2 regions of the Cupriavidus sp. GW821-FHT02F09 genome follow, and region 1 is predicted to be linked to the other one. Evidence: predicted binding sites of a transcription regulator. Region 1 holds the regulator's gene; the other holds the start of a gene.

Region 1 (4,415 bases):
GGTCGATCACCGCGGCCGAAGACACCGGCGTGGTGAACAGCGGTGTGGACGAGCGCGTGCAGCGCAGTTCCAGGTCGGGCGGCGGCTCCATGCCGTCGGCGATCACCAGGAACGGCGGCTCAAGCAGGATCAGCTCGCCCATCTGGCGCTTGCGCATCTCGTCATCGAGGCGCTGGTAATACGTGATTTCGGGCTTGCCCAGCACCTGGATCCGGTTCGGGTGGATCAGGTTCAAGTGGCCGACGAGATCGGCCGCGGACGTGGCTTCACGCGCGAACTCGACATCGAAGGCCCGGTCCGCGCCCTCCAGTCCTGCTACCCAGGAGAGTTTGATATCGGCTGCGTTGTCGTCGAAGATCGACTGCGAGGTGACGCCAGTGAGTTCCATTCGGGTGCTTTCAGGGACGGGCTTTCAGTGCCGGATCAAGGGTGCCATTGCGTCAGCAACTGGTGCACGTCGTCGGGGGTGGGCAGGGTAGCCAGTCCTTCGCGCATCTCGCGGTCGGACAGCAACTGGGCGATCTCGGAGAGAATTTCCAGATGCTGCTGGGTGGCCTGTTCGGGCACCAGCAGGAAGATCAGCAGCGCGACCGGCTTGCCGTCGGGCGACTCGAAGGGGATCGGCTCAGCCAGGCGCATGAAGGCGGCCAGTGGCTGCTTCAGTCCCTTGATGCGGCCGTGGGGGATCGCAACCCCCGCGCCCAGGCCGGTGGACCCGAGCGACTCGCGGGCGAACAGGTTGTCGGTCACGGTCGCGCGCGCTACGCCATGGTTGTTCTCGAAGAGGAGCCCGGCCTGTTCGAACACGCGCTTCTTGCTGGTGACGCTGACGTCGAGGTTGATGTTGCCGGGTGGCAGCAATTTAGCCAAACGATTCATGTGGAATGCGCAGGGTTTTCTAGTAAGCAGGCCCGGGGCCAGGAGGCGTCCCACCGGGCGGAAAGAGGTAAAAAACCAAGGCCCGAGGTTTCCACCGGGTGTCCCCCCATGCCGGTGTCGGGCGTCTGGCCATTATAGAGCAGGCCCGCTTCCGCTTTGTGCATTGCAATAGCCGATGCGCTCAAGCGGTGCTGCATGCACCGGAATGGCTAGGCCGGTCAACCATGTATTGCACAGCATACACTGGTACATATGCGTTGCGGAATCCCCTGTGTGGCCCGATCGGGTAGGCTGCAACGAAAAAGCCGCGCTCTGGGCGCGGCTTGATTCCATTTTTCAAGGGACTGACACCGACGGCCCGGTATGTGGGCCGCCAGGCACGGTCATTGCTGCATCTGCGATGCGGCCATCTGATACTTGACCGCTTCACGGTCGTGGCTCTGCACGCGATCCTTGTGGCGAATCACCTGCCGGTCGAGCTTGTCGACCAGTGCGTCGATAGCGGCATACAGGTCTTCATGATGCGCTTCGACAAAGATGTCCTTGCCCTTGAGATGTAGATTGATTTCCGCGTACTGCCGCCGGTCCTTTTCTTTTGTATTGTCGACAGAGAGCAGCACACTTACGCCAATGACTTGATCGAAATGCCTGACGATACGCTCCAGTTTCGTTTCCACGTACTCACGCAGAGGGGGCGTGATGTCCAAGTGGTGTCCACTGATCTTGAAGTTCATAGCGTTTCTCCTTCTGAAAGAGCTGCATCAGGCAGGCGATGCAGCTCGGCTACAAAGTCTTACGGAGATTGACCGCGGGAATCTTGAGCGCTTCGCGGTATTTGGCAACGGTACGCCGTGCTACCACAAAGCCTTGCTCGCCGAGCAATTCGGCAATCCGGCTATCGGACAAGGGGTTCCTAGCGTCTTCGGCTCCTATCAATTGCTTGATCAACGCACGGATTGCCGTTGATGAGGCCGCGCCGCCGGTTTCTGTGGATACGTGAGAGCCAAAAAAATACTTCAGCTCGAAAGTCCCCATCGGCGTTGCCATGTATTTATTGGTAGTCACCCGAGAGATGGTGGACTCGTGTAAACCCAGTGTATCGGCAATCTCCCGCAAAACCAAGGGGCGCATCGCAATTTCACCGTGGGTGAAGAAGTTCTTTTGACGTTCGACAATGGCTTGTGCGACGCGCAATATCGTGTCGAACCTTTGCTGGATATTCTTGATCAACCAGCGTGCTTCCTGCAGCTTTTGCTGCAGTCCGGCCGCGCCTGCATCGCCTTTTGCACCGCGCAAAATCTGCGCGTACATGTCGTTGATGCGTAGCCGCGGCATCACATCCGGGTTGAGGTGGGCGATCCATCCGCCGCTCAACTTTCGAACAAAAACATCAGGCACCACGAAGTCCGCTTCTGGCCGGCTGTAGGCATGGCCAGGATAGGGCGCGAGCGAGCGGATCAGTTCATGTGCGGCCTTGAGTTCCGGTTCGTCCACTTGCAGCGCCTTTTTAAGGCGCGTGTAATCGCGCACCGCCAGCAGCTCGAGGTGGTTGGTGACGATGCTCAGCGCCAGTTCGCGCTGCGGATGCTTGAGCCTGCGCAATTGCAGCGCCAGGCACTCGGCGGCGTTGCGTGCCCCGACGCCCGGCGGATCGAAGCTCTGCAGCAGCGTGAGCACAGCCTGGATCTCGTCGACCTCGAACTCGAGCTCCTCCGGCAGCTCGCTGCAGATTTCCTCGAGCGTGGTGCTCAGGTAGCCGTCATCGTCCAGGGACTCGACCAGGAAGATAGCCAGCCCTTTGTCGCGCAGGGAAATCTTGAGCGGCGCCAGCTGTTCCATGAGGTGTTCACGCAGCGTGGGCTCGGCGTCGCGCAGCTGCATCGGGGTTTTTTCGTCGTCTTCGCCTTGCGGGCGGCGGGCGAAGTCGTCCAGGCTCCAGTCGCTGCCGTAATCCTCATTGCTGTCGGAGTAGCTGTCGTCGGCTTCGGGGGCGCCATCGGGACGGTTTTCGCTGGTGCCCTGGCCATCGGCGGGCGCTGGCGCGGGCGCGCTCTGCAGGTTCACCGAGCCGTCCGAGGACACGCGCAACGGGCTGTCCAGCCAGTCGTTCTCACGCTCGAGCAAGGGGTTCTCGGTCAGCGCCTGTTCCACTTCCTGCTGCAGTTCAAGCGTGGACAGTTGCAGCAGCCGGATCGACTGCTGGAGTTGCGGCGTAAGCGCGAGATGCTGCGAGAGGCGGAGCTGTAGCGACGGTTTCATGCGACCTATTTTATGCCCAACTTCCGTACTGATGGAACGGAAATTGCTATCGCTGGTGTCGCTATGATCGTTTGAAGGATAAAAGGCGACACCGAAGCCGCCCGGGGGGGCGATGCGCGGCAGGCGCCGCGCGCCCTTACATGCGGAAGTTCTCGCCCAGGTAGACCTTGCGCACCGACTCGTTGGCGATGATGTCCTCAGGCTGCCCGGACGCCAGCACCGCGCCTTCGCTGATGATGTAGGCGTGGTCGCAGATGCCTAGCGTCTCGCGCACGTTGTGGTCGGTGATCAGCACGCCGATATTGCGTGCCTTGAGGAAGCTGACGATGCGCTGGATTTCGCCAACCGCGATCGGGTCGACGCCGGCGAAGGGCTCGTCGAGCAGGATGAAGCGCGGCGCGGAGGCCAGCGCGCGGGCGATTTCCACGCGGCGGCGCTCGCCGCCGGACAGCGACAGCGCCGGGTTGTCGCGCAGGTGGGCAATCTGCAGGTCATCCAGCAGGGTGTCCAGCCGGCGCTCGATCTCGGCCTTGCCCAGGGGTTTGCCATCGTTGAGCTGCAGCTCCAGCACTGCGCGGATGTTCTCCTGCACATTGAGCTTGCGGAACACGGAGGCTTCCTGCGGCAGGTAGGACAGGCCCATGCGCGCTCGCTCATGGATGGCCAGGCCGCTGATGTGCTTGTCGTCGAGCACGATATCGCCCTCGTCCAGCGCCACCAGCCCCACGATCATGTAGAACGACGTGGTCTTGCCCGCGCCGTTGGGGCCCAGCAAGCCGACCACCTCGCCGCTCTTCACGTCGAGCGACACGTCCTTGACCACGGTGCGCGAGCCGTAGCGCTTCTTCAGGTGGCGCACGACCAGCGTGCTGCTGTCCTTCAGGGTGGCGGGCTGGGACGGTGCGGTTTGGGTAGCGGTCATGAAGGTGAAGTCAGAATCCGTGGATCAGGGACGTGGCGGCGTCAGGTCAGGGGTTGACGGGGGCAGCTGCCGGCTTGAGCGGCAGCGGATTGGCTGCGGCACCGCTGGCGGGCTGCTCCTGGCGCGGCGACAACACGGCGCGCACGCGGCCCGACGGGCTGCCCGCGGTCGCGTTCTCGGCGCCGCCGCTGGCCGTGTAGAACTCGTTGCGGCTGTCATAGGTGATCACCGCGCCGCGGATCTCGTCGACCAGCTTGGCGCCGGCCAGGCGGGCCATGCGGGCGCGCCCGATCAGCTTGGACAACTCCTGCTTGCCGTCATATTCGATGCGGTCGCCCCAGCCATCGATGTACTC
Region 2 (4,415 bases), on a different contig from region 1:
GATCGTGCCGGGCCTGCTGATGGGCGCGCTGCAGTTCGGCCACCTGCCGGTGGTGTTCGTGCCGGCCGGGCCGATGTCGACGGGCTTGTCCAACAAGGAAAAGGCGCGCGTGCGCCAGCTATACGCAACCGGCCAGGTTGGCCGCGAAGCCTTGCTGGAGGCCGAGTGCGAGGCCTATCACGGCGCCGGCACATGCACCTTCTACGGCACCGCCAACAGCAACCAGTTCCTGATGGAAATCATGGGCCTGCATATGCCGGGCGCGGCCTTCGTGCATCCCGACAGCGGCCTGCGCGACGCGCTCACCGCCGCCGCCGCGCAACGCGCGCTGGCCCTGACGGCGCGGGGCGGCGACTACCTGCCTCTGGCGCGCATCGTCGACGAGCGCGCGGTGATCAATGCCGTGGTCGGCCTGCTGGCCACGGGTGGCTCGACCAACCACACCATCCACCTGGTGGCGATGGCGCGCGCGGCGGGCATCCTCATCGACTGGGATGATTTCGACCGCCTCTCGCGCATCACGCCGCTGCTGGCGCGTGTCTACCCCAACGGCTCGGCCGACGTGAATCACTTCCACGCCGCGGGCGGCGTGGCCTACGTGATTCGCCAGCTGCTCAGCGCCGGGTTGCTGCACGAGGACGTGGAAACCGTGGCCGGGCGTGGCCTGGCCCGTTACACGCAAGAGCCCGTGATGATCGACGGCGTGCTGCAGTGGCGCGACGGCGCCGCCGTCAGCGGTGATGCCACGGTGCTGGCCACTGCGGCCGAGCCGTTCTCCACCGAGGGCGGCTTGCGCCTGCTGCAAGGCAATCTTGGCCGCGGCATGATCAAGGTGTCGGCGGTGGCGGATGAGCATCGGGTGATCGAAGCACCGGCACGCGTCTTCGACTCGCAAGAGCAATTGCAAGCCGCGTTCGAAGCCGGCGAGTTCACGGGCGACATGATCGCGGTCGTGCGTTTCCAGGGACCCAACGCCAACGGCATGCCAGAACTGCACCGTCTCACCCCGGTGCTGGGCTCGCTGCAGGACGCCGGCTACAAGGTTGCGCTGGTGACCGATGGCCGCATGTCCGGCGCTTCTGGCAAGGTGCCGGCGGTCATTCATGTGGGGCCTGAGGCACTTGCCGGCGGCCCGCTGGCGCGCGTGCGTGACGGCGACCGGATCCGCGTGGACGCCGTGGCAGGCACGCTGGAATGGCTTGGCGCCGCGAATGGCGACGGCGACCTGGCCACGCGTGCTTCAGCCGTGCTGCCGGACGACGCCTTTACGAATTTCAGCGTCGGCCGGGGCCTGTTCGGGCTGTTCCGCCGCAACGCGCGGATCGCGGAGGAGGGCGGCAGCGCGCTGGACCTCTCCGAGGCCGACGCGCCCGGCGCTGTCCAAACGGGCGCGGCCGTCGCACAATAGGCAGCGCCCCTTAAATTTGTGTCATTTGTGTCCCCGGCAGCCGATGGCTGGCGGAGACGACCCCGAGCCGGCCCATGCGGGTCCTATCATGGCTTCATGGCTGAACGCTTGCGGAGCCGACCGGCCGCCGGCGCGGGGACTACCGACAAGGATGGGAAAACCATCCGAACATGATCATTGGAGCAGACATGATCTACATCCTGATGGGCGTTTCCGGCAGCGGAAAGACCACGGTCGGCCAGTTGCTGGCCAAGACCTTGCAATGCGGCTTCCACGATGCCGATGAATTCCACAGCGCCGCCAACAAGGCGAAGATGCACAACGGCATCGCGCTGACCGACGACGACCGCTGGCCCTGGCTGGCCGCGATGCGCGCGGCGATCGATGCGGCCCGCGCCGAAGGGCGCACCCACGTCTTTACCTGTTCCGCGCTGCGGCAAACCTACCGCGACCGCCTGACGCCCGCCGATGGCGGCGTGACCTTTGTCTACATGAAGGGCGATGCTACGGTCATTGGCGGCCGCCTGGCCGAGCGCAGCGACCACTTCTTCAATCCCGCCCTGCTGCAGAGCCAGTTCGAGACCCTGGAGGAGCCGCGCGACGCCCTGGTGCTCGATATCCGCCAGACGCCGGAGGCGCTGGTGCAGCGCATCCTGGCCGGAGTGCAGGCAGAAAAAAGCGCGGCGATCGCCCGCTGAACCGATGCCAAGGCTGGCCCGAAGCGAAGGCTGGCAGACATCTTGCTTATCCATGTTTGATGGCGCGAATGCCTGCCGCTTGCGGCTTTCGTGGTCATAGGTATCCTATAGGGACAGCACTTCGAAGCATGACGAGATGGTCCGCGGCCAAGCCGCCGGGCCTCGGGTGGTGATCTCAAGGTGCTGTGCCGGGAACAACAAGCCAATCAAAACGGGATAGCCGGCAGTTTGGGCGGCACCCAAATCATGGGGGAACGGCCATCATGGCGGCGCGGTTTTTCGACGAGATGCTCGATTGGCAAGATGGCGTGGCAGCAGCAATCCACGCGGGCGAGTCCCTGCCGGCAGGTGCCGTGCGGGGGCATTACAAGCAGTTCGCGGATTGGTTGGCGCGCCAGTCCGAAGGCACCATGGACAACAAGCGCGCCGAAGCGGATCTCATCTTCCGGCGCGTGGGCATCACGTTTGCCGTTTACGGTGAAAAAGACGAGTCCAACAGCGGCACCGAACGAACCATCCCGTTCGATGTCATTCCCCGCATCTTCCCCGCCAGCGAGTGGGCAACGCTCGAGCGCGGCCTGCGCCAGCGGGTGTCGGCGCTGAACCGCTTCATCCACGATATCTATCACGGGCAGGACATCATCCGCGCCGGTGTGATCCCGCCAGACCAGATCTACAACAACGCGCAGTACCGCCCCGAGATGCTCGGCATCGACGTGCCCCGTGATATCTACGCCCATGTGGCGGGCATCGATGTAGTGCGCGCTGGCGAGGGCGAGTTCTACGTGCTGGAAGACAACCTGCGCGTGCCCTCCGGCGTGTCCTACATGCTGGAGAACCGCAAGATGATGATGCGGTTGTTCCCGGACCTGTTCGCGCGCAATCGCGTGGCGCCGGTGGCGCACTATCCCGACCTGCTGCTCGACATGCTGCGCGGCGTCTCGCCGCAGAACATCGCCGATCCCACGGTGGTGGTGCTCACGCCCGGCATGTACAACTCCGCCTACTTCGAGCATGCCTTCCTGGCGCAGCAAATGGGCGTGGAACTGGTCGAGGGCAGCGACCTGTTCGTACAGGACGAGCACCTCTACATGCGCACCACCCAGGGGCCGCAGCGCATCGACGTGATCTACCGCCGGGTCGACGACGACTTCCTCGACCCGCTGGTGTTCCGCTCGGATTCCACGCTGGGCGCGGCGGGGCTGCTCTCGGTCTACCGCGCGGGCAACGTCACCATCTGCAACGCCATTGGCACGGGCGTGGCCGACGACAAGTCGATCTATCCCTACGTGCCCGACATGATCCGCTTCTACCTTGGCGAGGAAGCGATCCTCAACAACGTGCCGACGTACATGTGCCGCCGCCCGGACGACCTGCAGTACGTGCTGGACCACATGAGCGAACTGGTGGTCAAGGAAACCCACGGGGCCGGCGGCTACGGCATGCTGGTGGGGCCTGCCGCCACGCGCGCGGAGATCGATACGTTCCGCGAGGTCGTGCGCGCGCGTCCCGAGCAGTACATCGCGCAGCCCACGCTGGCGCTTTCCACCTGCCCGACGTATGTCGAGTCGGGGATCGCGCCGCGCCATATCGACCTGCGTCCGTTCGTGCTGTCCGGCAAGGATGTGCGCATGGTGCCGGGCGGGTTGACCCGCGTTGCGCTGCGCGAAGGCTCGCTGGTGGTCAACTCCTCGCAGGGCGGGGGCACCAAGGACACCTGGGTGCTGGAGCGCTGACGCGCGGCGCACGCAAGGATTGTTTGTGATTCCCGCGCTGGCAGCCGCGTTGCCGGCGGCGCGCGGGCGAACAGCGCTGTACGAGGGGACTGACCATGCTTAGCCGCACCGCCGACCATCTGTTCTGGATGGCGCGCTATACCGAACGCGCGGAGAACACCGCGCGCATGCTGGACGTGAACTACCAGACTTCGCTGCTGCCGCAATCCGCGGAAGTGGCGGAGCAAGGCTGGTGGGCCATGCTCGATATCTCCGAGCTGACCACGGTGTTCGACGAGAAGTACGGCCTGCTTACGCGCGACGACGTGATCGACTTCATGGTGCGCGACATGACCAATGTCTCGTCCATCATGAGCTGCCTGCGCGCGGCCCGCGAGAACGCCCGCGCCGTGCGCGGCTCGCTGACCACCGAGGTCTGGGAGACCATCAACACCACCTGGCTCGACGTGCAGCGCATGATCGCCGACGGCGTGCTGCGCGAGGATCCTTCGCAGTTCTTCGAGTGGGTGAAGTTCCGCTCCCACCTTGCCCGTGGCGTGCAGTTTGGCACCATGCTCAAGGATGATGCCTTCC

The links. The regulator sigma-54, encoded in region 1, starts transcription at its own class of promoters, with help from an activator protein. The targets are predictions, from matches to a motif close to TGGCANGNAANCTGCTTT.
Region 2: a site for sigma-54 is predicted at 2,138-2,155, ahead of AC07XB_RS19355 (circularly permuted type 2 ATP-grasp protein). Genes of this name have one in related genera too.

What each region holds. Positions count from the first base shown of each region.
Region 1 covers NZ_JBWKVH010000008.1:103,428-107,842, forward strand. Annotated here, with positions in the region: gene hprK (HPr(Ser) kinase/phosphatase) at 1-388, opposite strand, end outside; gene ptsN (PTS IIA-like nitrogen regulatory protein PtsN) at 424-879, opposite strand; gene hpf (ribosome hibernation-promoting factor, HPF/YfiA family) at 1,263-1,613, opposite strand; gene AC07XB_RS12085 (RNA polymerase factor sigma-54) at 1,663-3,138, opposite strand; gene lptB (LPS export ABC transporter ATP-binding protein) at 3,275-4,060, opposite strand; gene lptA (lipopolysaccharide transport periplasmic protein LptA) at 4,107-4,415, opposite strand, start outside.
Region 2 covers NZ_JBWKVH010000016.1:77,789-82,203, forward strand. Annotated here, with positions in the region: gene edd (phosphogluconate dehydratase) at 1-1,408, shown strand, start outside; gene AC07XB_RS19350 (gluconokinase) at 1,597-2,106, shown strand; gene AC07XB_RS19355 (circularly permuted type 2 ATP-grasp protein) at 2,370-3,842, shown strand; gene AC07XB_RS19360 (alpha-E domain-containing protein) at 3,938-4,415, shown strand, end outside.